DNA from 2 places in the Roseibium sp. QJM3NY_11 genome. Region 2 is predicted to be linked to the other one. Evidence: riboswitches for the same ligand, from Rfam matches in the RefSeq annotation. Region 2 holds a riboswitch; the other holds the start of a gene.

Region 1 (15,299 bases), 900 kb from region 2:
ACGACCAATGCCATGGGCATCAAGGGGGCCGGGGAGGCCGGATCCATCGGCGGCTGCGCCTCCGTGATGAATGCGCTGCAGATGGCCCTCAGGGAAGGCGCCGGCGTCACCGACCTGATCGACATGCCGGCAACTCCACTTCGGGTCTGGGACGCGATTCAGGCGGCAAGATAGGCGCCGGCGTTTCACCGCGTCACCACTGTCCTGCAGCATTCGGAAAGCCGCCCGCCCGGGCGGCTTTTTGAGTGTGGCCCTGTCCCAGGCCTTATTCCACTGGCCTTATTCCGCGGGCATCGGCTGGGGTGTGCCGCCGTTGCGCTCGTATTCCCAGATATGAGTCTCGAACGCCCTCAGACGTTTGTAGACCGAAATCAGTTCCACGATCGTCGTCCAGGCATTGACCAGGTACTGGAACGAGCTTTCGACCCGGCTGAAGGCCCGAACGATCTGCTGCATCACGCCCAGGGTGATCGCTCCCGCGATGATGGTCGGCGCCAGGGCGAGATAAGGCACCAGAACGGTCGCCTGCAGGTAGGACCACTTGGCCACATCGAAATAGAGATAGTGGAAGAACAGTCGGAAGTAGTTCCTGCGGACGCCGGCATAAAGCTCGGCCACGGTTTCCGGCCTGGCACGCTCCTCGTGATCCTCGCCGTAGACGAGTTCCTTGCGATAGGCGGCTTCCACTTTCTGGTTGTTGAATTCCAGGCCCGGCAGCTTGAAACCGACCGCGGCCAGCAGAACCGTGCCGGACGCGGCGGACAGCAGGGCGACATAGACAAGCGCGTGGTCAACCGGCCCGATCCAGGGCAGTTCCGTGACGTTCTTGGACAATTCCCACAGAAGCGGAAGGAAGGCGATCAGCGTCATCACCGAGCGCATGAAGGCGACCCCGAGCCCCTCCATGATCCGGGCAAAGCGCATGGTGTCTTCCTGAACGCGCTGGGCGGCGCCCTCGATGTCGCGCACCACATGCCAATAGGCCATGTAGTAGTCGTTCATGGCGGTGCGCCAGCGGAAGATGAAATGCTTGATGAAAAAATCCAGAACGACGGCGATGGCAACGTAGAGCGCAGCGATCCAGAAGAACGTCGACAGTTCGGCCATATAGGCCTCGAAAGTGGTGCTGCCCGGTTCTGTCAGTGCCTTCTGGATCATGTCGTAGAAACTGCCGAACCACTCGTTGATCCTGACATCGAGCTGAACCTTGTACCAGGTCACCCACAGAATGAGCACCGACCCGACCCAGGCCCACAGGAACCATGTGCGGTTTTGGAAAAAGGAACGGAACATGTGGTCGAGCCTCTCGAATCGGGGTTTCGCTGATTATAGATAACCGCTCCGGCAAAGGGAGAGCGGTGGCGCCCGATGAAGCGGTTTTGAAGAGGTTTTGACCGCGACCGGGCACAAATACCGAGTGGGCATGGGGTCGGGTGCGCCGAAATGTTGCTTCGGCAGATTGCAAAGGGGCCGCTGTCACGAGATACTGGCTGTCCTGTCCCAACCGAACCCGTCCCTCACGTCGTCCGCCGGCAGGCGGGCACCCGAAAACCGCCGCAGAAATTCGTCCGGATGCAGCGTTGGACTTTCTCAGGTCTGCGTGCGCCCGGCCCTCCGTTCGGGGGGCGTTTCTGCCGGCATCTGGATATCCCCGACATGGCGTCTTCGACCCTGAAATCCGGGCCTGCGGGTCCGCCGGCCCCGACCGGCATGACCCGGCAGGCCCCCTTGCTCGGGATCAGCCTGAAACTGGCCTCCACGCTGGTCTTTTTCGTGATGGCGACGGCATTGAAGATTGCCGCGGAGACGGTTCCCATCGGCCAGCTCGTGTTCGCGCGCAATTTTTTCGGCCTGTTTCCGGTTCTGATGATGGTGGCGATGCGGGGCGAACTCAGTCTCGCGTTCCGGACAGCCAACCCGAGAAGGCACCTGACGCGTGCAACGGTCGGCCTGTCGGCGATGGTCTGCTCGTTCACCGCGCTTTACCTTCTGCCTCTGCCCGATGCCACCGCCATCGGGTTTGCCACACCGCTGTTTGTGGTCGTGCTGGCCTTCTTCCTGCTCGGTGAAACCGTTCGCATCTATCGCTGGAGCGCGGTCGGCGTCGGCTTCATCGGTATTCTGGTCGTGCTGTCGCCGCATCTCGGCGAGGGAGATCTCGACGGGCCGTCCAAGTTCGGCGCAATGCTGGGGGTTGTGGGGGCCGGCTTCGCCGCGCTCGCCATGATCACCGTGCGCAAACTCTGCGAGACGGAGCGCACGTCGACCATCGTCACCTGGTTTGCCGGATCCTCGACCGTGCTGGCGCTGCTGACGTTGCCGCTCGGGCTGGTTCTGCCCGGGCAGGCGTGGATCGTCCCGGATCTTCCGACCGCCGGCCTTCTGGTCCTTCTCGGCCTTGCCGGCGGGGTCGGGCAGATCCTGCTGACCCAGAGCTACCGTTTCGCGGATGCATCCACCATCGCCCCGTTCGACTATGTCAACATGCTGTGGGCGATCATCGTCGGCTGGGTGGTCTTTTCCGAGGTGCCCGTGCCGGAAGTCGTGACCGGGGCGCTGATCGTGATCGCCGCCGGGATCTTCGTCATCTTCCGCGAGCACAAGCTGGGCCTCGACCGGACCAAGGCCCGCCGGGCCTCGTCGCCGTCGAGATCGTGAGATTGCCTTTACGGGCAGGGGCAGGGGCAGGGTTCAGTCCCGATCCGCCCGCCCAGTCCGAAGTTCCCGAATCCGGTGACCGTTACCGCTTGTATTCGAAGCGCTCGACCGGGCTTTTCGTGCCGTCCGGGTAGATCAGCTGAACGCTGACGGACTGCACCGAGCCACCGGGCCGCGCGATATAGGGCTTGTCCTTGAGAACCGCGTTGGGCGCGTCCGGATTGCAGGCGTCCAGCGCCCACTCCTGGTCGATCGGGCCGTCGTTGACACCGTAGAACACATATTCGATGCCGCACTTCCAGGCTTCCAGATGCGTGAAATAGACCAGATCCTGGCCCTGCCAGTCGCGGAAGGACACCCAGCTTGCCTTGGTCACGTCGAGGATCTGCTTGATCTGCTCCGGCGGCATGCCCTGGGCGGTCGCCGGAAGTGGCAGGAGACTGAGACCGAAAACGAGGGCGGCGGATTTCAAAATACGCATGGGGCTTCTCCTGACAATCGGAGCGGTGGAAAACACGTTCGGGCAGCCTGCGTCCATAGGGTGGCAGGATGGGTTAGAAGGCCTTGAAGGTGATGATCGTCTTGGTGTCCTGGATGCCATCGATCGGATGCACCTTTTCATTGACGAAATGGCCGATATCCGCGCCGTTTTCGATGTAGACCTTGACCAGAAGATCGTAGTCGCCGCTGGTGGAATAGACCTCGGAGGCAATCTCCGCGTCCGCGATCGCGTTGGCGACCTGGTAGGTCTTGCCGAGCTGGCATTTGATCATCACGAAAAACGGGGTCATGCGGCGCTCCGGATGCTGGGACAGTGCAAAATGATGACCTAGGACATCGCGCATCTCGCCAATCCAGTCAATCGCTTCTGCTGTCCGTCGGCAATGTCCCGCAGCGATCAGGGACTTGCATTGCAGGTCGAGCCTTGTTAGCTGTTCGATATCTCATGGGGGTGCCCGGCGATCGTGGATCGGGCTGAGAGGCGGCTGGCCAACTCCTTGAACCTGATCCGGCTTGTACCGGCGGAGGGATTTGAGATGATGACCTTCTGGGCCACCGGCCCGTTTCAGTTTCATTGCGATGCCGGAACTGGCGCTACTGGCGCTGGCGATACCGGAATGTGCGATCTCGGCACAGACGTAACCGGCATGTGGTCAGCCGTTGCCGGAGGTGCCTCATGAGCCTCAGCGTCGCCGCATCCACCGCGCCTCTTGCCGCTGTGACGGTTCACGATCTGTTGCAGCGGGTGCGGCAGAAGTCGCCGCGCGTTCATGCGATCACCAACGCAGTCGCCCAGAATTTCACCGCCAATGTGCTGCTGGCGCTCGGTGCCGTGCCCTCCATGACCATCGCCGAAGACGAAGTCGCCGGCTTTGCCGCGAGCGCGGACGCACTGCTGGTCAATCTGGGAACACTCGATGCGAGCCGCCGTGTGGCGATCCCGCTTGCCGTTCAGGCGGCGCGGGCGGCCGGGCATCCGGTCTGCCTCGATCCGGTCTTTGTCAACCGGTCGCCCGTCCGCTGCGCCTTCGCCGGGAAGCTGCTGGCGGACGGGGCGGATCTTGTGCGTCTGAATGGGCCGGAAATGGAGGCGCTGTTCCCGGATCGCGACAGCGTGGAAAAGCTGATCGCGGGCGGCACGGTGTTCGCGGTGACCGGCGCGGAAGACAAGATCGAGAGCAGGGGCGGGGATTTCCGGCTCATGAACGGACATGCGCTGATGGCACGTGTCACCGCCACGGGCTGCGCGGGCGGCGCGGTTCTGGCCGCCTTTGCCAGCGTCGAGCCCGACCGGGCGCTGGCTGCCGCCTGTGGCTTGTCGGTGTTCAACATCGCCGGCGAAATGGCGGCCGCCAGGGCCGGCGGGCCGGGAACCTTGGTTCCTGAACTGCTCGACGCGCTTTACGCGATGAGCCTGGGCGATATCGAGGCCCGGCTCAAGGCCGCCTGAAACATGTATTCAGAACACACGAAGGAGACGCCATGACCGCGATCGCGGTGACCATAGCAGGCTCGGATTCCGGCGGTGGGGCCGGCATCCAGGCCGACCTGAAGACATTTTCCGCTCTGGGTGTCTATGGCGCCAGCGTGCTGACGGCCCTGACCGCGCAGAACACGCTGGGCGTGAGCGCCCTTCACGAGGTGCCGCCCGATTTCGTTCTGGCGCAGATGGATGCGGTCTATTCGGATCTGAAGGTGAACGTGACCAAGATCGGCATGCTGGCCCGCGTCGACGTGATCGAGGCGGTTGCCGAAGGGCTGACGCGGCATGACACGGGGCCGGTGGTGCTGGATCCGGTCATGGTGGCCGCGTCCGGAGACCCGCTGCTGGCCGACAGCGCCGTCGACTGCCTGATGTCGGTGCTCGTGCCGCGCGCGGATGTCGTCACGCCCAACCTTCATGAAGCCGCCCGGATGCTGGAGACAGCGATGGCGGACAGTGAAACGGCCATGCGCGCGCAGGCCGACAGCCTGTTGAGGCGCGGTGCGCGGTCGGTGCTGCTGAAGGGCGGACACGGCACCACGGACGAAAGCGCGGATCTTTTCACGGACTCGCAGGGAAACGTGACCTGGCTCCGGGCGAAACGGGTCGCCACGGACAACACCCATGGCACCGGCTGCACCCTGTCCTCGGCGATCGCGGCCGGACTGGCCCTCGGCAAGGACCTGGACAGCGCGATCCGGGATGCCAAGTCCTATGTCCACGCGGCCATTGCCGCCGCCGACAGGCTCGTGATCGGCGCGGGGCACGGACCGGTCCACCATTTTCATGAAATCTGGAGCAAATGACATGTCCGAAGGACGTTCGCACAAGACCAGGCTGATCAACCGGAGAGCTCTTCTGGGGGCGTCCGCGGCTGCCGGCACGGCGGCACTGGCCGCGCCGGCGCTTGCGCAGGACGGGGCGACCATCGAATGGAAGATGGTAACGTCCTGGCCGAAGAACCTGCCCGGACCCGGCGTGACCGCGCGGCGGATCGCCGACAGCATCGGCAGGATGTCCGGGGGGCGGCTGCGCGTGCGGCTGTTTGCGGCCGGAGAGCTGGTGCCGGCGCTCGGCGTCTTCGACGCGGTTTCCGCCGGAACGGCGCAGATGGCGCACACGGCCTCGTTTTTCTGGCAGGGCAAGATCCCGGCCGCCGTCCATTTCACCGCAATCCCCTTCGGCCTGCTGCCGCATGAGCACATCAGCTGGATCGAACAGGGCGGCGGGCAGGCGCTCTGGGACGAACTCTATGCTCCCTTCGGACTGAAGCCGGTGATGGCGGGCAACACCGGGGTGCAGATGGGGGGCTGGTACAAGCGCGAAATCACTGGCCTCGACGACCTGAGGGGATTGAAGATCCGCATGCCGGGTCTTGGCGGCGAAGTGATGCGCCGGCTCGGCGCGACACCGGTCAGCCTGCCGCCGGGCGAATTGTTCCAGGCCCTTCAGAGCGGCGTTCTGGATGCAACGGAGTTTCTGGGTCCCTGGTCCGACCGGGCGATGGGTTTTCACAAGGTCGCCAGCTCGTATTACTCACCCGGCTTCCACGAGCCGAACGGCACCGGCGAAGCGCTTTTCAATCAGGTGGCGCTCGAAGGTTTGCCGGAGGATCTCCGGGCCATCGTGCTGGAAGCCTGCCGGGCGGAAAACGGCCGCTCGCTTGCTGAAAGCGACTGGGAAAATGCCGGGGCCTTGCGTCTGCTTCAGGAAAGGGACGGGGTCACCGTGCTGCCCTATCCGGACGACGTGATGACGGCCCTGCGAGAGACCTCCGCAAAGGTCCTTGCGGACTTCGCGGACAAGGACGCCCTCGGCAGGCGGATCCACGACAGTCAGCAGGCTGCGCTGTCCCGCCTTTCACCCTGGAGCGATGTCGCCATGCGCCGGTTCATGGCGGCACGTGACGGCGAGCGCCCTGCGCGTCGGGATTGACCCGGTCCGCCGGACCGGGTTCGGGAGATCGCCCCGGAGATCGCCCCGGAGACCACCCCAGGAGACCACCCCAGGAGACCCCGGCAGGGCAGGCCGGTCTCTTGGGGCCGAGCCGGATCTGACCGGGAAGGAAGACTTTCCATCGATGTTTTTACCAAGTGATTGCAAGGCACTTATGGCAAGAAGTGAACATATTCCCTTAGGAAACCTGTGACAAAGTCGCAACGTTGCGGTGCTAATTGACGTTATCGGAAGGTCATGGAATTATTGCCTGTTTTTTGGGCAAGTGATCGAAAGTGTGTCGATACCATGAAGAACAGTCTCCGGAAGTGTTGTTTTGGAAGTTTCTGAAGCCCTCCGATAGAAATTTCTCGTCTTCCTGCATCGTATTTTGCAGTGCAGCATGTGTTGTCGCATACGCAATCGCCCTTATTATTGTGTTGTATCCCGGCTCTTTCTCCGAAAAATCAGTCACTGGATGTCGTGACCCGTCCCGGTGGGGCGGACAAGGGAGGAAACGCTATGAAGAGCGCAAACAAAAATTCGGTTCTATTTGCATCGACTGCGATAGCACTATCCATGATTGCGGGAACTGCGCATGCAGGTGGCTTCGCGCTGCGTGAACAGAGTGCCTATTTTCAGGGGATGTCCTTTGCGGGATACGGAACGACGGGTGGGGGCATTTCGTCGATATACTGGAACCCGGCGTCCCTGATGGGCGCGCAGCAGGGGCTGACCGTGGAGGCGCACAGCTCGGGCCTGTTCCCGGTGTCGGATATCGATGGCACCCTGTCCGGGGGGCTGCTGGGAACGTCGTCCGTCGGCAGCGGCGATATCGCCTCCGACGCTTTCATTCCCGCGTCCTACGCCGCCTACCGGCTCAACGACAAGCTGATCTTCGGTGTCGGCATCAATGCGCCCTTCGGTCTGTCCACCAAACCCGATCTGAACTGGGCCGGCCAGTTCTATTCAAGGTCGTCCTCGGTCTTTTCCCTGAACGTGAACCCGGCCATCGCCTATCAGATCAACGACATGGTCACGGTCGCGGTCGGCGTCCAGGTTCAGTATCTTGAACGTCTCCCTGAAGTCCGCCGATGCGACCTCGGGCGCAGGCTTTCCGCGGTCGAACGAGATCAAGGGCGACAGCATCGGTTTCGGTGTCACGGCCGGTCTGACCGTGCGCCCCTTCGAAGGCACCGAAATTGGCATCGGCTACCGCTCTGGTGTCGGTCACGATCTGGAAGGCGACCTGTTCGCCAGCGGGACCAGAAGTGCGATCGGGCTTGGCGTGGTGACGCCGGATATGGTCAACATCTCCGCCAAACAGCGGCTGACCGACAAGTTCCGGGTTCTGGGAACCGTCGAATGGACCAACTGGAGCCGGCTGAAATCGCCGCGGGCGACCTCCGACGCAACCGGCGCCACGCTGACCACCCTGCATTTCAACTATGATGACGGTTGGTTCTTCTCGCTTGGCGGCGAGTACGACTTCAACGAGAAGCTCACCTTGCGCGCCGGTCTGGGGTATGAAATTTCCCCGATCGACGAGGAAATCCGCTCGACCCGCCTGCCGGACAACAATCGCTGGTGGCTGTCCGCCGGTGCCAGCTACAACTTCAACCAGAATCTGTCCGTTGATCTGGGCTACACCCACATCATCCCGGAATCGACGAGTATCAACATCGATGCGGACCATCAGGACTACAATTCGACCTTCGGCACCTACGCGGCTGATGTCGACAGCCATGTGAACATTGTCTCCGCATCGCTGCGCTACAAGTTCTGAACCGAATCCTCACGGTCACGAAAACAAGGAAGGCCGGGGTGTTCCCCGGCCTTTCGCGTTTCGATGGACGGCATTGGGTCTCAGAAGGCCGAGGGAAACAGCCCGCCGTCCAGCAGGATGTTCTGGCCGGTGATGTAGCCGGCCTGGCGGGAGCACAGGAAGGCGCAGGTCTGGCCGAACTCCTCCGCCGTTCCGAAACGCCGCGCGGGGATCTCGGCAGCCTGTTCGGCCCGAACCTCGTCGATGCTGCGGCCGCTTTGCTCGGCCGCACGGGCAAAACCGCCCTTGAGGCGGTCCGTGTCCATCTTGCCGGGCAGCAGATTGTTGACGGTAATACCGTGAGGGGCGAGCTGGCGGCAGACGCCGGCCAGAAACGCGGTCAGTCCGGCCCGGGCCCCGCTGGACAGGTCAAGGCCCTCGATCGGCATCCTCACCGACAGCGAGGTGACGTTGACGATGCGCCCGAAGCCGCGTTGCTTCATCCCCGGCGTGACGGCCTGGATCAGTTCGACCGGGGTCACGAAGTTCTGGAGGGCCCCTTCCAGAAGCGCTTCGCGATCAAGTTCCGTATAGTCCTTGCGGGGCGGTCCGCCATTGTTGTTGATCAGGATATCGGGCTCGGGGCAGGCGGACAGCAGAGCCTCTTGTCCCGCACGGGTGGAAACATCGGCCGCCACGACGCGCACCTCAACACCGAATCGATCCTCGATGGTGCTGCGTGTCGCTGCCAGAGCCGCCTCGTCACGTCCGTTCAGAACGATCGAGCAGCCCGCTTCCGCCAGTGCTTCGGCGCAGCCTCTGCCCAGTCCGCGGCTGGATGCGCACACGATTGCCTTCTTGCCTTTCAGGCCAAGCTCCATGACCGATCTCCTTCGTGATGGTTGTGGGTCCCTATGTGACCCCCGAAGCGGGAGCTGTCAAACCCGCAGCGCGGCAGCAAGGCGGCAGATGAGGGACCCGGTTCAAGGGGGACGGGTGCAGGGAGGCAAGGTCATGCCGCAAGCGGGGGGCAGACCCGACAAGATTTCACACGCGCGGGCAGCCGATAGACCTGTGCCATTCCCCAGGGGCAAGAGTTTCTAATCATTCCGGTGGAAGACAAACCCGGCCCTGGCGGTTCCCGCGTTGTCATAATAGTGATACCTGAATCGCGTCTATAGCGCCCCAACAGGATTTTGGAGATGCGCCATGTCGACCGCTGAGGCTTCGCGACATTATCGGGCCTTGTTTCTTTCAGATGTTCATCTTGGTACGCGCGGGTGCCAGGCGGAGCTGTTGCTCGACTTTCTGAAGGACTATGATGCAGAGACCCTCTATCTGGTCGGAGACATCGCGGACGGCTGGCGCCTGAAACGCGCCTGGTACTGGCCCCAGGCACACAATGACGTCGTCCAGAAGATCCTCCGCAAGGGCCGCAAGGGCGCGCGGATCGTCTATATTCCGGGCAATCACGACGAGTTCCTGCGCAGTTTTCTCGGGACCCATTTTGGCGGGGTCGAGGTCGCAGACAGCATCGTGCACGAAGCCGCCAACGGCAAACGCTACCTGGTGATCCACGGAGACCAGTTCGACGTGGTCATCCGCCATGCCAAGTGGCTGGCCTTTTTCGGTGACAAGGCCTATGTGAGCGCCCTTGGCATCAACACCTGGGTGAATTTCGTGCGCCGCCGGCTCGGTCTGACCTACTGGTCGCTGTCGGCCTGGGCAAAGCTGAAAGTGAAAAACGCCGTGAGTTTCATCGGGCGTTTCGAAGAGGCCCTGTCCGACGAAGCGCGCCGGCAGGGCGTGGACGGCGTGATCTGCGGGCACATTCATCATGCCGCCGACCGCGACATGAACGGTATCCACTATATCAATACAGGCGATTGGGTCGAAAGCTGCACGGCCGTTGCCGAACACCACGATGGTACGTTTGAGGTGATCCGATGGGTGGACAATACCCAGGCGACAGCCGCGCCGGTGAAATCCAAGGAAGCACCGGTCGCCGCATGAGTTCGATCCTGATTGTAACGGATGCCTGGCATCCGCAGATAAACGGTGTGGTCCGGTCGCTGGAACGTACGGCGGAAGAACTCGAGGCGATCGGCGTGCGTGTCGAATTTCTGTCGCCGCTGGAGTTCAAGACACTTCCCTGTCCGACATATCCGGAAATCCGGCTGTCCCTGACCCATCGCGGCATCGTGCGGCGCAAGATCGAGGACTACGGCTGCGAGCATCTGCATATCGCGACCGAGGGACCGCTCGGAATGCTCGCGGCGAGTGTCGCCAAGAAGACCGGCCGGCCGTTTACCACCAGCTACCACACGCGCTTTCCCGAATATGTGTCGGCCCGGCTGCCGGTCCCGCTGACCTGGTCCTACAGCTGGCTGCGGTGGTTCCACAATGGGGCCAGCGGCTGCATGGTGGCGACGCGCTCTCTCGAACAGGATCTGCGCGAGCGGGGATTTGAAAACCTGATGCGCTGGTCGCGGGGTGTGGACGAGCAGCTGTTCAAACCCTACGAGGGGTCTGTCCTGCCCGCCGACCTGCCGCGTCCGGTGTTCATGTATGTCGGCCGGGTCGCCATCGAAAAGAACATCAAGGCGTTTCTGGATCTCGATCTGCCGGGCTCCAAGGTGGTGGTCGGCGGCGGCCCGCAGCTCGACAGCCTGCGCCGCGAATACACCGGTGTGCATTTTACCGGATCGAAGGTGGGCGAGGATCTCGCACGGCATTATTCCGATGCGGATGTGTTCGTGTTTCCCTCGCTGACCGACACGTTCGGCAACGTGATGCTGGAAGCTCTTGCCTGCGGTGTTCCGGTGGCCGCCTTCCCGGTGATGGGGCCATTGGATGTCATCGGCGACACGGGCTCGGGCGTTCTTTCCAAGGACCTTCGGGAAGCATGCGAAGCGGCCCTGGACATTCCCCGGGATCATTGCCGGAAAATCGCCATGAACTACACCTGGGCGGCCAGTGCGCGCCAGTTCCTGGAGAACTGCATCGAGGCGCGGGATCTCTACAATGCCCGCTCCGCCGCCGCGAAGGCTGCGGAATAATCGGGCCGGGGCTTTTGCCCCACGCTCCCGGCTTTAATGCCGATCCGGCAAATTGACACCGGGACAATTTCTTGCTGGCACCTGGTGCCGTGCTGTGAAATCACTGTCGGCCGGTAACTCTTTCCTGGAACAGGAGCCTGTCGATGGCAAACCCGAAGACTTCCGAACTGGCGGTTTCCTTTGAGGATATTCTGGCGGCGGCCGGACGGATCGGCGGCGAGGCGCTGGTGACACCGGTGTTGCGGCACCCGCTTCTGGACGAGCGCGCCTCGGCCCGGGTGCTGATCAAGCCGGAGAACCTGCAGCGCAGCGGGTCGTTCAAGTTTCGTGGTGCGTTCAACCGGCTCTGCCAGATCCCGGCCGAAGACCGGCCGAAGGGCGTGGTGGCCTGTTCCTCGGGAAATCACGCCCAGGGCGTTGCGTCAGGCGCGCGGCTGCTCGGCATGCCGGCGACCATCGTCATGCCTGCTGACGCCCCCGCGATCAAGCTGGAGCGCACCCGCGGCCTGGGAGCCAGGGTCGTGACCTATGACAGGGAAACGGAGGACCGGGAAGTGATTGCCTCAGCGCTTTGCCGGGAGACCGATGCCACCTTCGTTCATCCATACAATGATCCGGCGGTCATTGCCGGGCAGGGGACCGTCGGGCTGGAACTGACTGACCAGGCGGCTGCGCTCGGTCTTCAACTGGATGACGTTCTGGCCTGTACGGGCGGCGGCGGCCTGTCCAGCGGCATCGCGCTTGCGCTGGCCGCCAGATCGCCGGCAACACGCTTTCATACGGTCGAGCCGGCCCTGTTCGACGACTACAAGCGCTCGCTGGAAGCCGGCGAGATCCTCTCCAACCCTGCAAAGACCGGCTCCATCTGCGACGCGCTTCTGTCTGACAGCCCCGGCGAAATCGGGTTTTCCATTCTGCGCCGGCTGGCCGGGGAAGGCGTGACCGTGACGGACGGGGAAGTGCTTGCCGCGGTCGCATTTGCCTTCACGGAGCTGAAACTCGTGGTGGAGCCCGGCGGCGCCGTGGCGCTCGCCGCCGTTCTGTCGGGAAAGCTGCCCCTGGCCGGCAAGACCGTGGGGGTTGTTCTGACCGGCGGCAACATTGATCCGCAGATGCTGATGACAGCGCTTGCCGCCTGATACCAACCTCAATAAATAGAAACCTATTCGACCATGACATGAGAGTGTTCCGTGAGGAGCGTGTCGCAGGGCGATGTGGGACATCAGCCAAGACGCGCGACGCGGCGGAACACTCTCATGACATGGCCTCCGGTGGCTTGTTCAGGCCCACCGGACTGCGTTGCGCCCCTTGACCGGCCAACCAGGCCGATCTGCGCACCGCTCCTTGCCGGCAGCCCTGAACAAGCCATCCAATGGGTTTCTATTTGTTGAGGTTGGTATGAGGCGTCCGGTGGAGATCTGCCGAAATGCGAAAAGGCGCCACCGGACCGGTAGCGCCTTTCGTGTTTCCGTCGCCTGCCGGCCTAGTTGAAGAGCGCCTGGCGTTCCGCCTCGGTCAGGCTTTTCAGGGCATCTTCACCGTCTTCTTCGGCAGCTTCCGCGGTCAGTTCCCAGTCAGCGTCGGCTTCCGCTTCTGCCTCTGTCTCTGTCTCTGCTTCAGCTTCTGTTTCCGCTTTCGCTTCTTCTGCTTCGGCGTTCACCTCGGCGTCGAACAGCATTTCAATCGCGTCTTCATCAAGCGTGGCGTCCGCATCGTCGGTGCCGGTTTCCTCGGCTTCGGCCACGTCCTCTTCCGGGGCGGCGTCCGCAGCAGCCGGTGCGGCGAACATATCGTCGATCGCGGCGGCGTCCATCGGTTCGCCGTCGCCTGACGTGTCGTCGCCGGCATCGCTTGCGCCTGCACTGGCCATGATGGCATCCACGTCCGCGTCGCTCGCATGGACAGGTTTTTCCGGGGCGGCATCGGTTGCCTTGATCGCCGCGTCGAAGACGTTGTCGCTCACGGACATGAGTTCGTCGACGTTGTTCTGGGAGACGCCGTCGCCGTCACGCTGAGGACCGTTCAGAAGATGCGAGTCCGGACGGCTGTCGACAGGTCCGGCCGAATCGTCGGCTTCCCGCTCCTCGATGCCCCAGATGCCGATCATCGTGTTGATCCGGCTTTCCAGATACCGCAGAACCTGCACCACCTTGTTGGTGCGCTGTCCGGTCAGATCCTGGAAGCTGCAGGCCATGAAGATTTCGGTCGCGCTGGCGTCGATTTCGTCGCAGGTGGCGTTGTCGGCACCGTTCTCACGCAACACCCAGGCTTTTTCCTGAATCTGCTCGGCAGCTTCAAGAATGTTCTGGGTGGCGCCTTCGGTCTGCGTGACGATCAGGTCGAGTTCGTGCGAGGCATCGACGAACCGGTTGCTTTCCTCGCCTTCGGCCTTGATATTCGAGATCTCGGCCTTGGTTCGTTCGATCGCCTCGTGCATTTCGCCGATGTCGAGACGGATCTTGTCGAGATCGGGAACCTTTCGCTCGCGAGTCACGACCTTCTCGAGCCGGTGTATGGCTCCCAGGATTTCAGTGGTCTCGGGCGTTTTGTGCCGATTGAGAAATTCTTTCAGAAACCGACGACCGCGATCGGACTCCATCAGCGTCTGTTCAAGAGTGTGATATTCGGCTTCGCCGATCAGCTCCGGCTGTTCCTGTGTTGCTTCCGCTTTCATGTGGCCGCGATTCTCAACTTGCCTGAGGGTCGATTATTGCCGTGACACGGGCAACTCCTCCTGCAAGGTACGGCGAAAATCGTTAACATCCTTTTTAGGCGATTCCTCGTCAGGATTGACATGTCAATTTCTCTCCCCTCCATCGGCGCCAGGGTTTCGGGCCTGTTTGCCGGCCATTTTTTCGGCTTTGGTCTGTTCCTGCCGTTCTTCCCCGTGGTGCTCGGTTTTCGCGGCCTGAGCGCCGCGGAGATCGGATTCATTCTCGGCGCGGGCACGATCTTGCGCATCGCGGCAAGCCCGGCCTTGTCGAACCTGTCCGACAGGACCGGCCAGCGGCGCCTGTCCGTGCTGGTCTATTCGCTGACCGGCGCGCTCTTCCTGACGCTGTTGTTCGTTCCCGGCAGCTCCTCCCTGCTGGCGGTAGCGGTCATCGGCTACATGGTGATGAATGCCCCGATCGTGCCGTTGAGCGATGCCTATGCGCTCGACGTGCAGCGCAATACCGGCGCGGATTATGCCCGGATGCGGTTGTGGGGCTCCGCGGGCTTCGTCCTTGCCAACCTGGTCGGCGGTGCGCTTGCCGCGGCAGGGACCTCCTGGATCATCGTTCTGGCCATCGTGGCCGCGTCCCTGGCAACCGGGGCCGTGGCGATGTCCCTGCCGCGCCAGGAGAGGGCCGGTCACGGCCAAACTTCCGGCGCCGCGCCGGTCGCAACGCCTTTCCGCAGCGTCTGGTTCTGGCCCGTGATCGCCGTGCTCGGACTGTTTCAGGCCAGTCACGCGGCCTTTTACGGCTTCGGCACGCTGTACTGGCAGGCCATGGCGGTGCCGGATTTTGTCATCGGGGGCTTGTGGGCCGTCGGGGTCCTGGCCGAAATCGCGCTGTTCACGGTGGCGGGCAAGCTCGCGCAGCGTTTCGATCCGCCGGTGTTTCTGATTGCCGCCGGGGTTGCTGCGGTGCTGCGCTGGGGTCTTTTCCCGCTTGCCGACACCCTGGCCACCATGGCGGCGCTGCAGCTCCTGCACGGGTTGTCCTTCGGCGCGGCCCATCTGGGGGCCGTCGCCATCCTTTCGAAAGTCGTGCCGAGCCGCTGGGGCGGCACCGGCCAGGGCCTGCTGGCCACCTCCATCGGCATCCAGATGGCCGTCGGCCTCAGCCTGTGCGGCGCGCTCTACGACATCAATCCGGACTGGCCGTTCCATCTGATGGCCGTGGTGTCCCTG
Region 2 (15,299 bases):
GGACTCTCGGTGCACATCGGCGACACGCAATGGCGTGAAATCAGGTATGACGGCACCGTGGGATGGGTAAACGCACGTTACCTGACGCCCACCAACATGTTGTTGGAGCGCCCCGAAGCGTTGCAATGCTCAGGTACGGAGCCATTCTGGAACGTCGCAATCGATGAAAACGACAGCACGTTCCTTTCGCAGGACCTGGAAAGCCCGATCGAACTTGACTACTTGCGCCTTGCGCCCGGCATCGGACGCACAGACCTTTGGGCACACTATCTGGACAGCGCTGACGGCGCATATTCCCTGACGGTCGTCGTCCGTTACACCGAAGCATGCTCCGACGAAATGTCAGACCTGACATATGATTTCGAAGCCCTGCTGCTCGGCCTGGATACTGCGGGGGCACCGGCATAAGGGTGCTGCAGCATCGGGCGTTGAGAAAAGACGGATCCGGCTGGCGGTGACGGCGGTCGTCCCAGCGTGCACCCCTGTGGGCAGGGTGTGGCAAGTCTGTTGACAGGTTGTGGAAGGTTTGTGCGGTTCTCAAGGAGAACTGGTACGCCCAACGGGACTCGAACCCGTGTTTCCGCCGTGAAAGGGCGGCGTCCTAGACCGCTAGACGATGGGCGCGCGGTGCATGGAGGCAAGAGCCTCTAGCCAAGGTCCGAGCGTATTAAGGCTGCATGAGCGAAGACGCAAGCGTTATTTTTCATTTTTCCGACGATCGTCCGGGTTTCGCACAGCCGGGTCCGCCGCCGGAAAACAACGCCGCGGAAAAGCTCACGGCTGGCGCGCGACGAAGTCGGTCCGGCCCAGTTGCCTGCCGGTCACCGGATCGAAGCGCAGCAGCGCCGTCTTGCTGCCCTCGCGAACCAGAACCAGCAGCATTCCGTCTTCAAGGCTGGTCTGAACGATCTGCGCATCTGCGCCGACAGAAATGGTTGCCGCGAAGGGTGCGTCGGACGGATCGGCCGAGTTGGTATTGATCTTGTAGACAATTGCTGCAAAGACAGCGATGAAGCCGGCAATCATGACGAGGGACGAGCCGAGCAGCAAGCGCTTCAGTTTCGCCTGGATGCGTTGGGCATCCGGATCAAGCGGCGCCTCACCCGGTCCTTCATCCCGAAAATCAGGTTGTGACATGACAGACAATTCCCTCCAAGATCCGGCCGGACAGGACCAGGATTTCAGTTTAACGGTTGATGCAGCCGATGCCGGAAAGCGGCTGGATGCGGTTCTGGCGGCTCATCTTAAAGCCCTTAGCCGTAACAGGGTTCAGTCTCTGATCAAATCGGGAGACGTCACCGTCGGCGGCGCGAAAGTAGTGGAGCCGAAATACCGGGTCAATGAAGGTGATGAACTCAATCTCACTTTGCCCGAGCCGGAAGATCCCGAACCCAAGGGCGAGGACATTCCCCTGAACGTGGTTTTCGAGGATGACCACCTCATCGTGATCGACAAGCCGGCCGGTCTCGTTGTCCATCCCGGGGCCGGCAACTGGACCGGGACGCTGGTCAATGCCCTGATCCACCATTGCGGTGACACCCTGTCGGGCATCGGCGGGATCAAGCGCCCCGGCATTGTCCACCGGATCGACAAGGACACCTCCGGCCTGCTTGTGATCGCCAAGACGGATCGGACCCACCAGGGCCTGTCCGCGCAGTTTGCCGACCACGGCAGGACCGGCCCGCTTGAACGCGCCTATTCCGCGCTCGTCTGGGGCGCTCCCTCCGGCCTGAAAGGCAGCATCGATGCCAATCTGGCCCGCTCCCACAACAACCGCCAGAAGATGGCGGTGGTCAAGACCAGCGGCCGGACCGCCATCACCCACTGGCAGGTCAAGGAACGCTTTCGCCACACCGGCGAGCCCGACCTTGCCTCGCTGATCGAATGCCGGCTGGAAACGGGCCGCACGCACCAGATTCGCGTGCACATGACCCACATCGGTCATCCACTGATCGGCGATGATGATTACGGCTCCGGTTTCAAGACCAAGATCAACCGCCTAGAAGACCCGTTGAAAAGCCTTATCCGTGACTTCGGAAGGCAGGCCCTCCACGCCGGCCTGCTGGCCTTCGAACACCCTTCGACCGGCGAAACCTTGCGTTTCGAGAGCCCGTATCCCGCTGACTTCGCAAAACTATTATCCGGATTACAAAAATTTTAGGATGCATTTCCGGCTTGCGACCATGCAATCGGCCAATTTCAAACCTATATCTACAATTCATGTGTGCCTGAACGGACACTTATGTGCGTCTATCTTTCCTCCGACATGGCTTGCTTGCGTAAATCTGCGGGGCAGCAGGAGGACAAGGGACGCAAACCTGACAAAAGGGGGTGCATGCCATGGCCCAGAACGTACCGATGCTCACAGCCGGAGAAGGCGGCCTCAGCCGCTATCTGGACGAGATTCGCAAGTTTCCCATGCTGCAGCCGCAGGAAGAGTACATGCTCGCCAAGCGCTACAAGGAGCATGAGGACCCGGCGGCAGCCGAACGCCTGGTGAATTCCCACCTGCGTCTCGTCGCCAAGATCGCAATGGGCTACCGCGGCTACGGCCTGCCGATCGGCGAGGTCGTTTCGGAGGGCAATGTCGGCCTGATGCAGGCGGTCAAGCGCTTCGAGCCGGACAAGGGATTCCGGCTCGCGACCTACGCCATGTGGTGGATCAAGGCCGCGATCCAGGAATACATCCTGCGCTCGTGGTCCCTGGTGAAAATGGGCACCACGGCCAACCAGAAACGCCTGTTCTTCAACCTGCGCCGCCTGAAGGGCAAGATCCAGGCTCTGGACGAGGGCGATCTGAAGCCGGAACACGTTTCGGAAATCGCCACGCGTCTGGGTGTCAGCGAGGAGGAAGTGATCTCCATGAACCGCCGCCTCGGCGGCGATGCCAGCCTGAACGCGCCGGTGCGCGCGGAAGCCGATGCCGGCGAATGGCAGGACTGGCTCGTTGACGAGAGCGAAAGTCAGGAGACCCTGCTCGCCAACCAGGAAGAGCTGGACATGCGGCGCAAGATGCTGAGCGAGGCGATGGACGTCCTCAACGACCGCGAACGGCGCATCTTCCAGGCGAGACGCCTGTCCGAGGATCCGATGACGCTGGAGGATCTCTCCGGAGAATTCGGCGTCAGCCGGGAGCGCGTCCGCCAGATCGAGGTTCGTGCCTTTGAAAAGGTTCAGAAGGCGGTGCGCAACAGCGCCCGCTCGGTCGATCAGCAACCGGCTGCCTGATACCCGCTGGAACCCCACCGACAAAAACGCCGGAGCTGCTGCCCCGGCGTTTTTTTTGATTAAGACCTTGTTGCAGCGGCCCACAGTCTGCGGACCGGTATCAGCAGCCCAGTGTCAGCGGACCAGTGTCAGCGGATTTCGACCGCGTAGGTCTCCACCGGAACCACCTTGCCGATCAGGCCGGCTTCGGCCATGAATTCCGCGAAGCGCTTGTAGCGGCCTGCATCCAGAGCGGCCGGACGTTTGGCGAAACGCGGCAGCGTATCGCTCCAGGCGCGCTTGTTGAGTTCGTCATCGAGATGCGGATAGGCCTCGATGAACGCCTCCCAGGCCTCGTCGGGGTGGTTGGTCAGATAAATCGTCGCCGCTTCCACCGCGGCAAGAAAGCTGACGAAGCGCGGGTCCTCGGTCTTTTCGTTGTTGACCACATAGATCAGCTCGTCAAAGACCGGAACGCCGTTTTCCTCCGGGTAGAAGGCGGTGCCTTCCTTGCCCTCGATTTCGATCTGGGTCAGCTCGAAATTGCGGTAGGCGCCGATCACGGCATCGACCTGGCCGGACAGCAGCGACCCGGACAGCGCGAAATTGACATTGACCAGCTCGACGTTGTCGATCGACAGATCCACCGAGCGCAGCATCTGGCCCAGCATGGCGTCCTCGAACCCGGACACGGAAAACCCGACGGTTTTTCCCTTGAGATCCGCCAGGGTCCTGATCGGGCCGTCCTTCAGCACGATCAGCGAATTGAGGGGCGTCTCCACCAGGGTCCCGATCCGTGTCAGCGGCAGCTCTTCCTCGATCTGGGCATGAAGCGTCGGCTGATAGGAAACGGCGATATCGCCGCGTCCTGCCGCCACAAGCTTGGGCGGCATGGCCGGATCGGCCGGCTCGATGATTTCAACTTCAAGGCCCTCGGCTTCGAAGAAGCCTTTCGTCTGCGCCGTGATCAGCGGCGCATGATCCGGATTGATGAACCAGTCCAGCAGCAGGGTCAGCTTTTCGCCGGCCTGTGCCGGTGCGGATGCGAGCAGGCCCGCGGTCAGGGCAATGAACAGAAGTTGTTTTCTCATTCGGATTCTCCGTTGTGGCAGCCTGAACTTCAGCTCACAGGCTGCCAGGGCACTAAAAACTGGGTGAGTCGATTCACGGCGAAACGCATGATCAGCACCATCGCCGCCAGCAGGATCAGGGCGGCGAACATTAGATCCGCCTGCATTCGGTTGCTGCTTTGAAGCATGATGAAAGCGAGGCCGCCCTTGGCACCGGCCCACTCGCCGATGATGGCGCCCATGGGTGCAAACACCGCGGCCACCCGCAATCCGGACGCGAAGGCCGGCAGACCGGCCGGCAGGCGGAACAGCCACAATTCGCGCAGCCGCGACAGCCGGTAGAGCCTGGCCAGGTCACACAGGCCCTGGTCAAGCCGTTGCAGGCCGTCAAAAAAGGTCGATGTCACGGTGAAGAAGATCACCAGAATGACCACCACGATCTTGGAGGCAAGACCGAACCCGAGCCACAGCACCAGGATCGGCGCGATGGCAAAGACGGGCAAGGCCTGAGTGACGAGAATGGGGGGCATCGCCAGCCTTGCAGCGGCCGGAAACAGCCATAGCAGAACGGAAAGCGCGGCACCGGCCGCGGCACCGAGCACAAAGCCGAGCACCGTTTCATAGGCCGTGATGCCCGCATGGCTCAGCAGGAAGCCGGCATTTCCGGCGAAGGCCTCGAACACCCGGACCGGCCCCGGCAGAATATAGTGCTGGGTGTCGAACACCACCACGATCGCCGCCCAGACGCCCACCGCGAGAGCGATGCCCAGCAGCGACCTGATCAGCGATGTCAGGAAGGATATCATGCGGGGCAATCCCCGCTCTGCCGCCCCAACGGGGTCGGGCTGGCCGGGACCGGCATGAACGACGATGACACCTGCCGCGTTGGCAGACAAATACACATAGGATCTCCCGTCTTCGGACACGCCGAAAATGACATTGGAGATCCGGGAAAGGCTAAGGTTTCCGTCCCTTCGCCGGCATGACCCGGATCAGGTTCTAAGGGTTCGGCTGTTCGCCATCTCAGTTCCGGAAACCGGAACACCCCTCGGACCAGGACGGACCATGCCCTCTAGGACGGCAAAAGGCAAGACACTGCGCACCGCTTTTTAAGCAGAACGACTTGCAGGCAAAAGACATCGACGACATGCCGCCAGGGCTGAGGCAATCGCATCAGTTGCCGACAATGGGTGGCGGTCAGCCGGCCTGCCAGGCGGAGATCGCCTGTTCGACCGCTTCCGATCCGGGCGTGCCCTTTTCCAGGGTCAGAATGCCCCTCTTGCCGTTTTCATAGAGCATCGGAATGTCGATCCAGCCGCGTTCGCGCAGCAAGGCCAGATTGCGCTGCTGTTCGTTCGGAAGGCTCGACAGCGCGATCCAGAAGAACCCGGGCGACACCTTGACGGATGCCCCGATGAGGGCATCGCCGCGTGCCTCCTCGGTCGGTTTCATCACCAGACCGGGCACATTGACGACATCGCCCGCGGCAAAGCTCTCCGGGAATTCGTATTTTATCTCGACGAGGTGGCTTGCCGGCAGCGAATTGTCGTCATTCGGCTTGATGCGGATTTCCACCTTCACATCCCGTTCCGGAATCTCGACGGCCGCACTCAGAACAGCCTGGGCCTGGCCGTCGAGATTGGTTTCCTCCTCGACATTCCAGACCACGGCTCCCTGCGCCGCGGTTCCCGCACCACCGGTCTCCTCGCCTTCCTCGTAGAGGATCGAGCGCTGCACGCTGTCTTCAGCAACAACGGCCGGATCCGAAGGTGCGCTGTCTTCCGGTGAAATGGCGGCCAGATTGTCTTCGGGAACAGGCACCGGTGTCTCTTCCGGTGCCGTGGGCACGCGATCGTTCTCGGCCGTAGTCACGATGGACGGCTGCTCGGGATCGGGCGCCTCGGTCTGGGGGGTGATCGTCGTTGTGGTGACAGTGCGGGCATCCGGCGCCACGACATCGGCGCCATCACCGTCATTCAGCAGCCGGTCTGCGATTTTCGAGGTATCCTCGTCGGCAGCGGCTTCAGGCTCGGCTGACTCAACCACGACAGGCTCCGGCTGGGCATCCGGCACGCTTTGCGTCTCTGCGGTCTGCGTCTGGCCGGCGCCATCGGCGGTCTGGTCATTCGACCCGAGGAAGAAGTATCCCGCCCCGGCGGCAAGCAATAGCGCCAGAACGCCGGCGGCCGCAATCGGCACAATCCGGTTCGTGGCGCCGACACCCCGCAAGGCCTCCGAGGCACTCGGCTTCGACCGCTTGTCCCGACCGTTCCTGAAGGGTGCGTTTTCCGGCGCGGCCTGGTTCCCGTTACCTTCTTCCGTCCGCCGCTCCCGGCCTGTGTCCGTGTCCGGTGCAGGTTCGAACAGGCCGTCATCGGACGCCGTCTGCGTGTTGAAAGCAGGGTCCTGCCGCCCGGAAGCCGGGTCGGCGACGATCGGGTCGGCGGCAATCGGGTCGGCAGCGTCCCTGGCGCCTTGTACCGCCTGACCGGCGGCAGATCCGAGTGCCCCGGCTTCCGTCAGTGTTTCCTGCAGCGGCGACGGGATTTCGGTCGCCGCGGGTTCCACCACCGGGGCCTCGTCAAGCGGCGCGGCTGCCGGGTGCGTTTCGGTTGCGACCGGCCCGTTTTCCGGGGCTGAAACATGTGCCGTTGCCGCCGGTTGCGAAACCGGGGCCGATGGCGGTGCCGGAGGCGCGGCCTTCGCGGCAGGCGTATTCAGGCCAAGGCTCTCGCGCGCGGCCTCGGCCTCGACCTTCCGGATGGCTTCTTCCAGGCGCAACTGCTCGGCCGTGATTTCGGATGGCGCCAGCGGAGGCTCATAGGCTTTCAGCTGATTGACAATGGCATTGCGCGCGCGGCTGTAGACGCTGCGGCGCGCGGCACCATTGTTTTCAGGCAAAGACGCGATCGTTTTCTTCAGTATCGAATAGTAATCAGCCATCTTCCCGCCTACCGGCCGACTGCAAGGATCTGTTTGCGGCCCGAGGATCCGTCTCAGGCTTATAACAAGTTTTTAATGTGCGGCGCCAATTCTTCGGCAGATGCACACCGCCAGCTTTCCTTACAGCACTCTTTTTCAACCATAAATCCGAACGAACGGCACACGAGAGCGGGCCGCCGGCCCGGTGAAAACACGCCGGGGTGATTCGCGGCGCGTTTTCATGGACCTCAATAGTGTGCTTTTAACGCCACTGATCTCAATCCTGGAAGGGATTCTGCACAAGAATTGTGTCATCCCGCTCCGGACTGGTCGACAACAGGGCCACCGGAGCCCCGATCAGCTCTTCCACATGACGCACGTATTTGATCGCCTGGGCCGGCAGATCCGCCCAGGTCCGGGCCCCTTCGGTGGATTCCTTCCAGCCCGACAGCGTCTCGTAAATCGGCTTGACGCGCTCCTGAGCCCCCTGGGACGCCGGAAGATAATCGATCCGTTCGCCATCGAGTTCATAGGCGATGCAGATCTTGATCTCGTCGAGACCGTCCAGAACGTCCAGCTTGGTCAGCGCGATGCCGTTGATGCCGGAGGTGCAGACCGTCTGGCGCACAAGCACCGCGTCGAACCAGCCGCAGCGCCGGCGGCGCCCGGTGACCGTGCCGAATTCGTGACCGCGGGTTCCAAGAAACTCGCCGACTTCGTTGTGCTGTTCGGTCGGAAACGGACCTTCGCCGACGCGCGTCGTGTAGGCCTTGGTGATGCCGAGAACATAGTTGATCGATCCCGGCCCCAGGCCGCAACCGGCAGCCGCCTGCCCGGCAACCGTGTTGGAGGAGGTCACGAACGGATAGGTTCCGTGGTCGATGTCCAGCAGCGCGCCCTGAGCGCCCTCGAACAGGATGCGCTTGCCCTGACGGCGCAAGTCGTCCAGCAGGTACCAGACCTTGTCCATGTAGGGCAGAACCTTGCCGGCGATGCTGGCCAGTTCGTCGTAGATCGCCTGAGCGGAGATCTCTTCCTGGCCAAGCCCGCGGCGCAGGGCATTGTGATGGGTCAGAAGACGGTCGATCTTGGCGGGCAGCGTGGTCAGGTTCTTCAGATCCATGAGCCGGATCGCCCGGCGCCCGACCTTGTCCTCGTAAGCCGGGCCGATGCCCCGCTTTGTCGTGCCGATCCGTGTCCCGGTGTTCGAGTTTTCACGGAGCGCGTCGAGTTCGCGGTGCAGCGAAAGGATGAGCGTCACGTTCTCCGCCACGCGCAGGTTCTCGGGAGTGACCACGACACCCTGCTGGCTCAGGCGCTCGACTTCTTCTGCCAGCGCATGCGGATCCAGCACCACACCATTGCCGATCACCGAGAGCTTGCCCTCGCGGGCCACCCCGGACGGCAACAGCGACAGCTTGTAGCTGACCCCGTCGATCACCAGCGTGTGGCCGGCGTTGTGTCCGCCCTGGAACCTTACGATGACATCGGCCTGTTCCGACAACCAGTCGACAATCTTGCCCTTGCCTTCGTCACCCCATTGCGAACCGACAACAACCACATTCGCCATCTAGACTTTGCTCTCCTGAAGCAGCTTCTCTGCATCCCCTGAACGGATTCGGGATGTCAATATGATACGTCCCCGGCAAGGGCATCCCGCGTTCGCTCGAAAGCGGACCGGATGCTCTACCATTTTTGGATCGATCAATGTCTGGATGACCAATAGCGTCCGGCTGGTTATCCGTTGATCTAGCGACCGGGGCAAACGGCGCGGACTATAGACAGGTTTCGCTGAGCGCGCGAGTCTCCGAAAGGAAATTTCGCGCCCCTCCGGCCGCTTTTTCAGACCTCGTTCAATCAGGGCAGTTTGGCTTTTTTGGGGTCGGCGAAAAAGCTGCGCAAAAGGTGAGGTCCGCTGCGTCACGCAAGACCCATCAGCCCGATTGTGAAGACTGCTTCGCCATGGCTCGCTTTTCGGGTATTCCGCCGCCGGCCCGCGTGATAGGCCGGACCGGGACACACAAGCAGAAAGACTGTCGGAATGCCCTTGCGCAACTGGATCATGCTGGCCGTTCTCGGCGCCATATGGGGCGGGGCGTTCCTGTTCGCCAAGGTTGCCGTCGCCGAAATACCGCCGTTGGTGCTGGTGTTCCTGCGGGTCGCGATCGCCTGTTGCGTTCTGCTGGCCGTGCTCTGGCATCAACGGCTGCTGCACCATCTGGAACCGCGCCTGGCGGTGCCGTTCCTGATCATGGGTTTCCTGAACAACGCCGTTCCGTTCTCGCTTCTGTTTGCCGGACAGACGGTGATCGGCGCCGGGCTCGCATCGATCCTGAACGCGACCACGCCGATCTTCACGGTCATTGTCGCCAGCCTGCTGGTCAAGCAGGAAGAATTGCGCGCTCATCGGATCGCCGGGGTTGCCCTGGGTGTTGCCGGTGTCGCCATCATGTTGTGGAGCAGCCTGACAGGGCTGGCCACCGACCCGGTCTGGGCGCAGATGTGCTGCCTGGGCGCAGCCATGTCTTATGCCTGTGCCGCGACTTTTGCCAGACGCTTCAGGTCGCTGCCGCCCCAGGTCGCCGCAACGGGCCAGCTCATGGGCTCCAGCACCCTCATGCTGCCGGTCGCGCTGGTCTTTGCCGGCGGCTGGATGCCCGCGGACGCCGGTCTGACCACGTGGCTCAATGTTGTCGCGCTCGGCGTGCTGGGAACCGCGATTGCCTATCTGATCTATTTCCGTTTGCTCGCGGAGGCCGGGGCGACCAACGCTTCTCTGGTCACGTTGCTGGTTCCCGCGAGCGCGCTCCTGCTGGGCTGGCTGGTTCTGGGGGAAAGTCTCGGTCCGCTCCAGCTGGGTGGTTTCGCCGTGCTTTTGTGCGGACTGATCGTTCTGGACGGCAGGATCCTGCGGCGCAAGTCAGCCACACCGGGCCAGTGAGGCGACCGGCGGCGCAAGAGCGCCGCCGGGTTTCCGTCGGGCAAAGTCAGAACTTCAGCAACTTGACCTGTTTGACATGCGAAACCGCCTCCAGGCGGCTCATGACGTCCCGCGACACTTCGCCGTCCACTTCGACAAGACAGATGGCGTCGTCTCCCGCCGCCAGCCGGCCAAGGTGGAAAGTGGCGATATTGACGCCGCTGTTGCCGAGTTCCATGCCGAGCTGACCGATGAAGCCCGGCTTGTCTTCATTGGTGATATAGAGCATGTGCGGCCCGAGTTCGGCTTCCATGTTGATACCCTTCACCTGAATGATGCGCGGTTTGCCGTCACCGAACACCGTCCCGGCGACCGAACGTTCCTGACGCTCGGTGATCACGCTCAGGCGCATATAGGTTTCATAGGCGCCCTGCTTCTCGCGCCGAAGCTCCTCGACCTTGATGCCCCGTTCCTTGGCCAGGATCGGTGCGGACACCATGTTGACCGTCTGCAGGAGCGGCGTCAGCAGCCCGGTCAGGGCGGCGGCGGTGAGCGCCTGAACGTTCATTGCCGCAACCGCACCGGCATATTCCAGCCGAACGCCCTCGATACCCGTTTCGGTCAATTGCCCGGCAAACGATCCGAGTTGCTCGGCCAGGCGCACAAAGGGCGCCAGCTTGGGGGCTTCCTCGGCGGAAATCGACGGCATGTTGAGCGCGTTGCGCACCGCGCCCTGAAGAAGGTAGTCGCACATCTGCTCGGCAACCTGCAGCGCGACATTCTCCTGGGCTTCCGTCGTCGACGCGCCCAGGTGCGGCGTGCACACGAAATTGGGCGCACCGAACAGCGCGTTGTCCTTTGCGGGTTCCTCGGCGAACACGTCGAAAGCAGCACCGGCCAGCGTGCCCGCGTCGAGCGCGGCCCGCACGGCCTCCTCATCGGCCAGCCCGCCGCGCGCGCAATTGATCAGGAACGCGCCCCTGCGCATTTTCGCGAGGGCGTCCGCGTCGATGATATGCCGCGTCTTGTCGGTCAGCGGCGTGTGCAGGGTGATGAAATCCGACCGGCCCAGAAGCCCGTCCAGTTCCACTTTTTCGACACCCAGTTCGACCGCCCGTTCCGGCGTCAGGAACGGATCATAGGCGATCACCTTCATCTTCAGGCCGATCGCCCGTGCGGCAACGATCGAACCGATATTGCCGCAGCCAACCAGTCCGAGGGTCTTGCCGGTCAGTTCCCGGCCCATGAAGCGGGACTTTTCCCACTTGCCGGCCTGGGTCGAGGCATCCGCAGCCGGGATCTGCCGGGCCACCGCCATCATCATGGAGATCGCGTGTTCCGCCGTCGTGATCGCATTGCCGAAAGGCGTGTTCATGACAATGATGCCACGGGCCGTCGCCTTCTGGATATCGACGTTGTCGACGCCGATGCCCGCCCGGCCGATCACCTTGAGGTTTTCCGCCGCCGCAATGACCTTTTCGGTCACCTTGGTGGCGGAGCGGATCGCAAGACCGTCATAACGGCCGATGATCTCCAGAAGTTTTTCCTTGTCCTTGCCGACATCGGGCAGGAAATCCACATCCACGCCGCGATCCTTGAAGATCTGAACGGCAGCGTCGGACAATTTGTCTGAAATCAAAACCTTGGGAGCCATGTGAGCTTCTCCTTGAACAGGGAACACGTCCGGGCAGCGCACCGCCCGGAAAGATCTTCACGTTTGGAGAAAAACTCAGGCGGCGTGAGCCAGTTTCGCTTTTTCGCTCTGGTAGGCCCAGTCGAGCCAGGCCGTCAGCGCGGCGATGTCCGAGGTCTCGATGGTCGCTCCGGCCCAGATCCTGAGACCGGACGGCGCATCCCGGTAGGCGCCGATGTCATGGGCGACACCTTCGCCGTCCAGCGTGCTGACGATGCCCTTGGCAAAGGCGGCCTGCGCATCGGCGGCGAGCGCCTGGACTTCCGGATCGGTCACCTTGAGACAGACGGACGTGTTGGATCGTGTCGCCGGATCGGCGGCAAGAAAGTCCACCCATCCCGTGGCAGCAACCCAATCGGCCAGAACCTTGAGATTGGCATCGGCCCGCCCGCGCAAGGCCTCGAGGCCGCCGAGACCGTCCGCCCATTTCAGTGCATCGAGATAGTCTTCCACGCACAGCATGGAGGGCGTGTTGATGGTCTCGCCCTTGAAGATGCCCTCGATCAGCTTGCCGCCCTTGGTCAGGCGGAAGATCTTCGGCAGCGGCCAGGCCGGCGTGTGGCTCTCCAGCCGGTCGACGGCACGCGGGCTCAGGATCAGCACGCCATGGGCCGCCTCCCCGCCGAGCACTTTCTGCCAGGAAAAAGTGACCACATCGAGCTTGTCGAAGGGGAGGTCCTGCGCGAAGGCCGCCGACGTCGCGTCGCAGATGGTCAGGCCGTCCCGGTCCGCCGGGATCCAGTCGCCGTCCGGCACCCGCACGCCGGATGTGGTGCCGTTCCAGGTGAAGACCACATCGTTGGAAAAGTCGGCGGCGGACAGGTCGGGAAGCTGGCCGTAAGGCGCCTCCAGGGTCCGGGCATTGTCCAGCCTGAGCTGCTTGATCACATCCGTGACCCAGCCGGAGCCGAAGCTTTCCCAGGCCAGCATGTCGACGCCGCGCGCACCGAGCAGTGACCAGAGCGCCATCTCGACGGCGCCCGTATCGGAGGCCGGAACGATGCCGATCCGGTAACCTTCGGGCACCTGCAGCACCTTGCGGGTCAGCGCGATGGCTTCGGCGAGTTTCGCCTTGCCCGGCTTGGCGCGGTGGGACCGGCCAAGCGGCGCGTCGCCAAGCTGGTCGAGCGACCAGCCGGGACGTTTGGCACAGGGACCGGACGAAAAATTGGGATTGGCCGGACGCACGTCCGGCTTGACGGTAAGCTTGGTCATATCAGTCTACCCTTTCAGATAGGAGCCCCTCGTTGGGGAGGGGTGGCCCACCTATGGGGATAAGACGATAGCGACCCGGGGTCAATTCAATTCACGAATGAGGGCTGCGCGCGAGACCGGCTTCCGCATCTCCGGGAACCGCGCGCGCCTCCCGAAGGATTGCCGCTCGTCTCTCGGCGGCCACGGCGGTGCCGGCCCGGACACAAAAGAGGCCGGTCAGACGACCGGCCTCTTGAAGACTTCTGATCGGTGGATCAGAAGTTGCTCGTGATCGGGCCCTGCGGCTCGTAGTAGACCGGACCCGATGCCGGTGCACTGGTACTGCCGAAGCTGTAGCGCACACCGAGGCGGATTTCGTGAGCGGTCAGGTCTTCCCACTTGACGCGGGTCTCACCGGTGCCGGCATCATGCAGTTTCACGGTCGCGGCATCGCCGAGATCGCGGTACTGGTAGCCCGCATCAAGCGCCCAGTTGTCGGTCACCGCATAGGACGCACCGGCCATCAGGGCCCAGGCGAAATTCCATTCGCTGTTCTTGCCGTCATAGTTGGTGCGGCCGCCACCACCCGGGTTGATCGAGTAGGTGCTGTTGGTGGTCACGTAGGACGCGCCGATACCCGCGCCGACATAAGGCGTGATCTTGTGCCAGGTGCCCAGATCGACATAGCCGTTCAGCATCATGGTCCAGACGTTCGATGTCTGTGGCTTCTGTCGAGAAGCCGCCGGCGCAGGTGCCGCAGACCGCATAGCCCTTGGCCTGAGCGGCGGTCTCGTAGTCCAGCGTCACATCCGTGCGGAAATAGTCGTTGAACTTGTAGCCGACACCCACGCCGATCATCCAGGCGTTGTCCATCGACTCGCGCTGAAAGCGCAGGTCGCCGATCACAGGGTCGTTAAAGCTTCCGCTCGGATCATTGTAAAACTTGTAACCGATGTCGCCGCGCAGGTACCACCCGCCGACCGCCGGAATTTCCGGCACGTGCTCGATAACCGGAGTTGGCAAGTCCGCAGCGAAGCCCGCAGTGGAAAGCACAACAGCAAACCCGGTCAAAGACAAACGCTTGATGAAATTGTCCATGTCCTCGTCCTCTTCCAGTGAGCGTCCGCCTCATCTATTATTCGGACACATCAAACTTGAAAGCATACTGAGGCGAATTCATTAATTGTGCCTTAACTCTGTTAATTAACCGCGTTTTTTTACCTTAAGAAAACCTTAATGGCAGCAAGCCTTGCTTACAAATGAAGACCTTGGTTTCCGTCAAGGAACAGATCCACCTGCCGAGAACCCCGGTCAGGACAGGATGAAACAGATACTGATCACCGCTGCGCCGGTCACGGACCAATTTGGCAGGAGACTGCGCAGCATCGTCGAACAGGCCCGGATCGACGTGTATCCGGCAGGCGTTTCAGTTCGGTTCATTGACGACCATGACGCCGGATTTCAAATCCCGAGCACTCTTTCAAAAGCCGGATCAGGAAGGATAAATTGCAAAAAGTCCGGCGTGCCCGAAAACCAGGCATCGACGCATTGAAACGGGAGAGGCCGTGCAGACTCCCCCGCTCTTGAGCTCATGGCGCGACATGAACGCTCTGCACGCCGTTTTTCTCTCGAATGCCGTCGCGAATGACGGCTTTGACGAGCGCAAACGCCATCAACACCATCACCAGGCTGAACGGCAAGGCTCCGATCACCATGGCGGTCTTGATCGCGCCAAGGCCTCCAACGATCAACAGCCCGCCAACCACCAGACTGAGGGCGGAGCCCCAGAAGATGATATGCGGACGTCCGCTTGGATTTTCTGCACCTGCCGCATTGATCGTGTTGACGATGAGGATTGCGGAATCTGCCGTCGTCACCAGGTAGGTCAGCAACAGCACGACAACGATCATCGCCATCAGCCAGGCAACACCGCCTGACAGGATCAGGTCCAGCATTACGAAGAGCTGACTTTCCTGCCCAGCACTCGAAATCGCGTCGCCTGCAGATCCGTTCAGGGTCAGGTCAATCGCGGTCCCGCCCACGACCGTGAACCAGACGAAACACATCAGCGACGGAACGACAATCGAGCCGACAATGTATTCGCGCAACGATCTGCCGCGTGAAATTCGGGCAAGAAAAACCCCGACAAACGGTGCGAAGGCAATCCACCAGGCCCAGTAGAACACTGACCAGCCGCCTTGCCAGGCGGCAAGTGCGTCGCCGGTTTCGGTTCCATCCGGACGCCAGACGGTGACAAGAAGTTGAGGCAGTGAGATCACGTAGTCGATCAGAC

What was found. Region 2 has a riboswitch for thiamine pyrophosphate ahead of AC0VX3_RS06430 (ABC transporter permease). Riboswitches for the same ligand answer to the same signal wherever they lie in the genome.
Region 1: another riboswitch for thiamine pyrophosphate. It lies ahead of AC0VX3_RS10555 (hydroxyethylthiazole kinase); the one in region 2 lies ahead of AC0VX3_RS06430 (ABC transporter permease).

What each region holds. Positions count from the first base shown of each region.
Region 1 is NZ_CM149660.1:2,295,394-2,310,692, forward strand. It holds gene AC0VX3_RS10530 (xanthine dehydrogenase family protein molybdopterin-binding subunit) at 1-174, shown strand, start outside; gene AC0VX3_RS10535 (putative transporter) at 280-1,293, opposite strand; gene AC0VX3_RS10540 (DMT family transporter) at 1,657-2,658, shown strand; gene AC0VX3_RS10545 (hypothetical protein) at 2,741-3,139, opposite strand; gene AC0VX3_RS10550 (Lrp/AsnC ligand binding domain-containing protein) at 3,213-3,449, opposite strand; TPP riboswitch at 3,597-3,707, shown strand; gene AC0VX3_RS10555 (hydroxyethylthiazole kinase) at 3,836-4,609, shown strand; gene thiD (bifunctional hydroxymethylpyrimidine kinase/phosphomethylpyrimidine kinase) at 4,642-5,448, shown strand; gene AC0VX3_RS10565 (TRAP transporter substrate-binding protein) at 5,450-6,577, shown strand; partial or broken gene AC0VX3_RS10570 (OmpP1/FadL family transporter) at 7,157-7,588, shown strand; gene AC0VX3_RS10575 (OmpP1/FadL family transporter) at 7,647-8,363, shown strand; gene AC0VX3_RS10580 (SDR family oxidoreductase) at 8,444-9,223, opposite strand; gene AC0VX3_RS10585 (UDP-2,3-diacylglucosamine diphosphatase) at 9,552-10,355, shown strand; gene AC0VX3_RS10590 (glycosyltransferase family 4 protein) at 10,352-11,401, shown strand; gene AC0VX3_RS10595 (threonine ammonia-lyase) at 11,545-12,540, shown strand; gene AC0VX3_RS10600 (protein phosphatase CheZ) at 12,885-14,075, opposite strand; gene AC0VX3_RS10605 (MFS transporter) at 14,196-15,299, shown strand, end outside.
Region 2 is NZ_CM149660.1:1,394,764-1,410,062, reverse strand. It holds gene AC0VX3_RS06460 (hypothetical protein) at 1-408, shown strand, start outside; tRNA gene AC0VX3_RS06455 (tRNA-Glu) at 549-624, opposite strand; gene AC0VX3_RS06450 (hypothetical protein) at 775-1,137, opposite strand; gene AC0VX3_RS06445 (RluA family pseudouridine synthase) at 1,136-2,161, shown strand; gene rpoH (RNA polymerase sigma factor RpoH) at 2,341-3,228, shown strand; gene AC0VX3_RS06435 (ABC transporter substrate-binding protein) at 3,357-4,298, opposite strand; gene AC0VX3_RS06430 (ABC transporter permease) at 4,328-5,179, opposite strand; TPP riboswitch at 5,230-5,336, opposite strand; gene AC0VX3_RS06425 (hypothetical protein) at 5,475-7,220, opposite strand; gene AC0VX3_RS06420 (adenylosuccinate synthase) at 7,477-8,769, opposite strand; gene AC0VX3_RS06415 (DMT family transporter) at 9,241-10,140, shown strand; gene serA (phosphoglycerate dehydrogenase) at 10,187-11,773, opposite strand; gene AC0VX3_RS06405 (phosphoserine transaminase) at 11,849-13,027, opposite strand; gene AC0VX3_RS06400 (outer membrane protein) at 13,282-13,665, opposite strand; gene AC0VX3_RS06395 (hypothetical protein) at 13,568-14,104, opposite strand; gene AC0VX3_RS06390 (hypothetical protein) at 14,328-14,558, shown strand; gene AC0VX3_RS06385 (BCCT family transporter) at 14,596-15,299, opposite strand, start outside.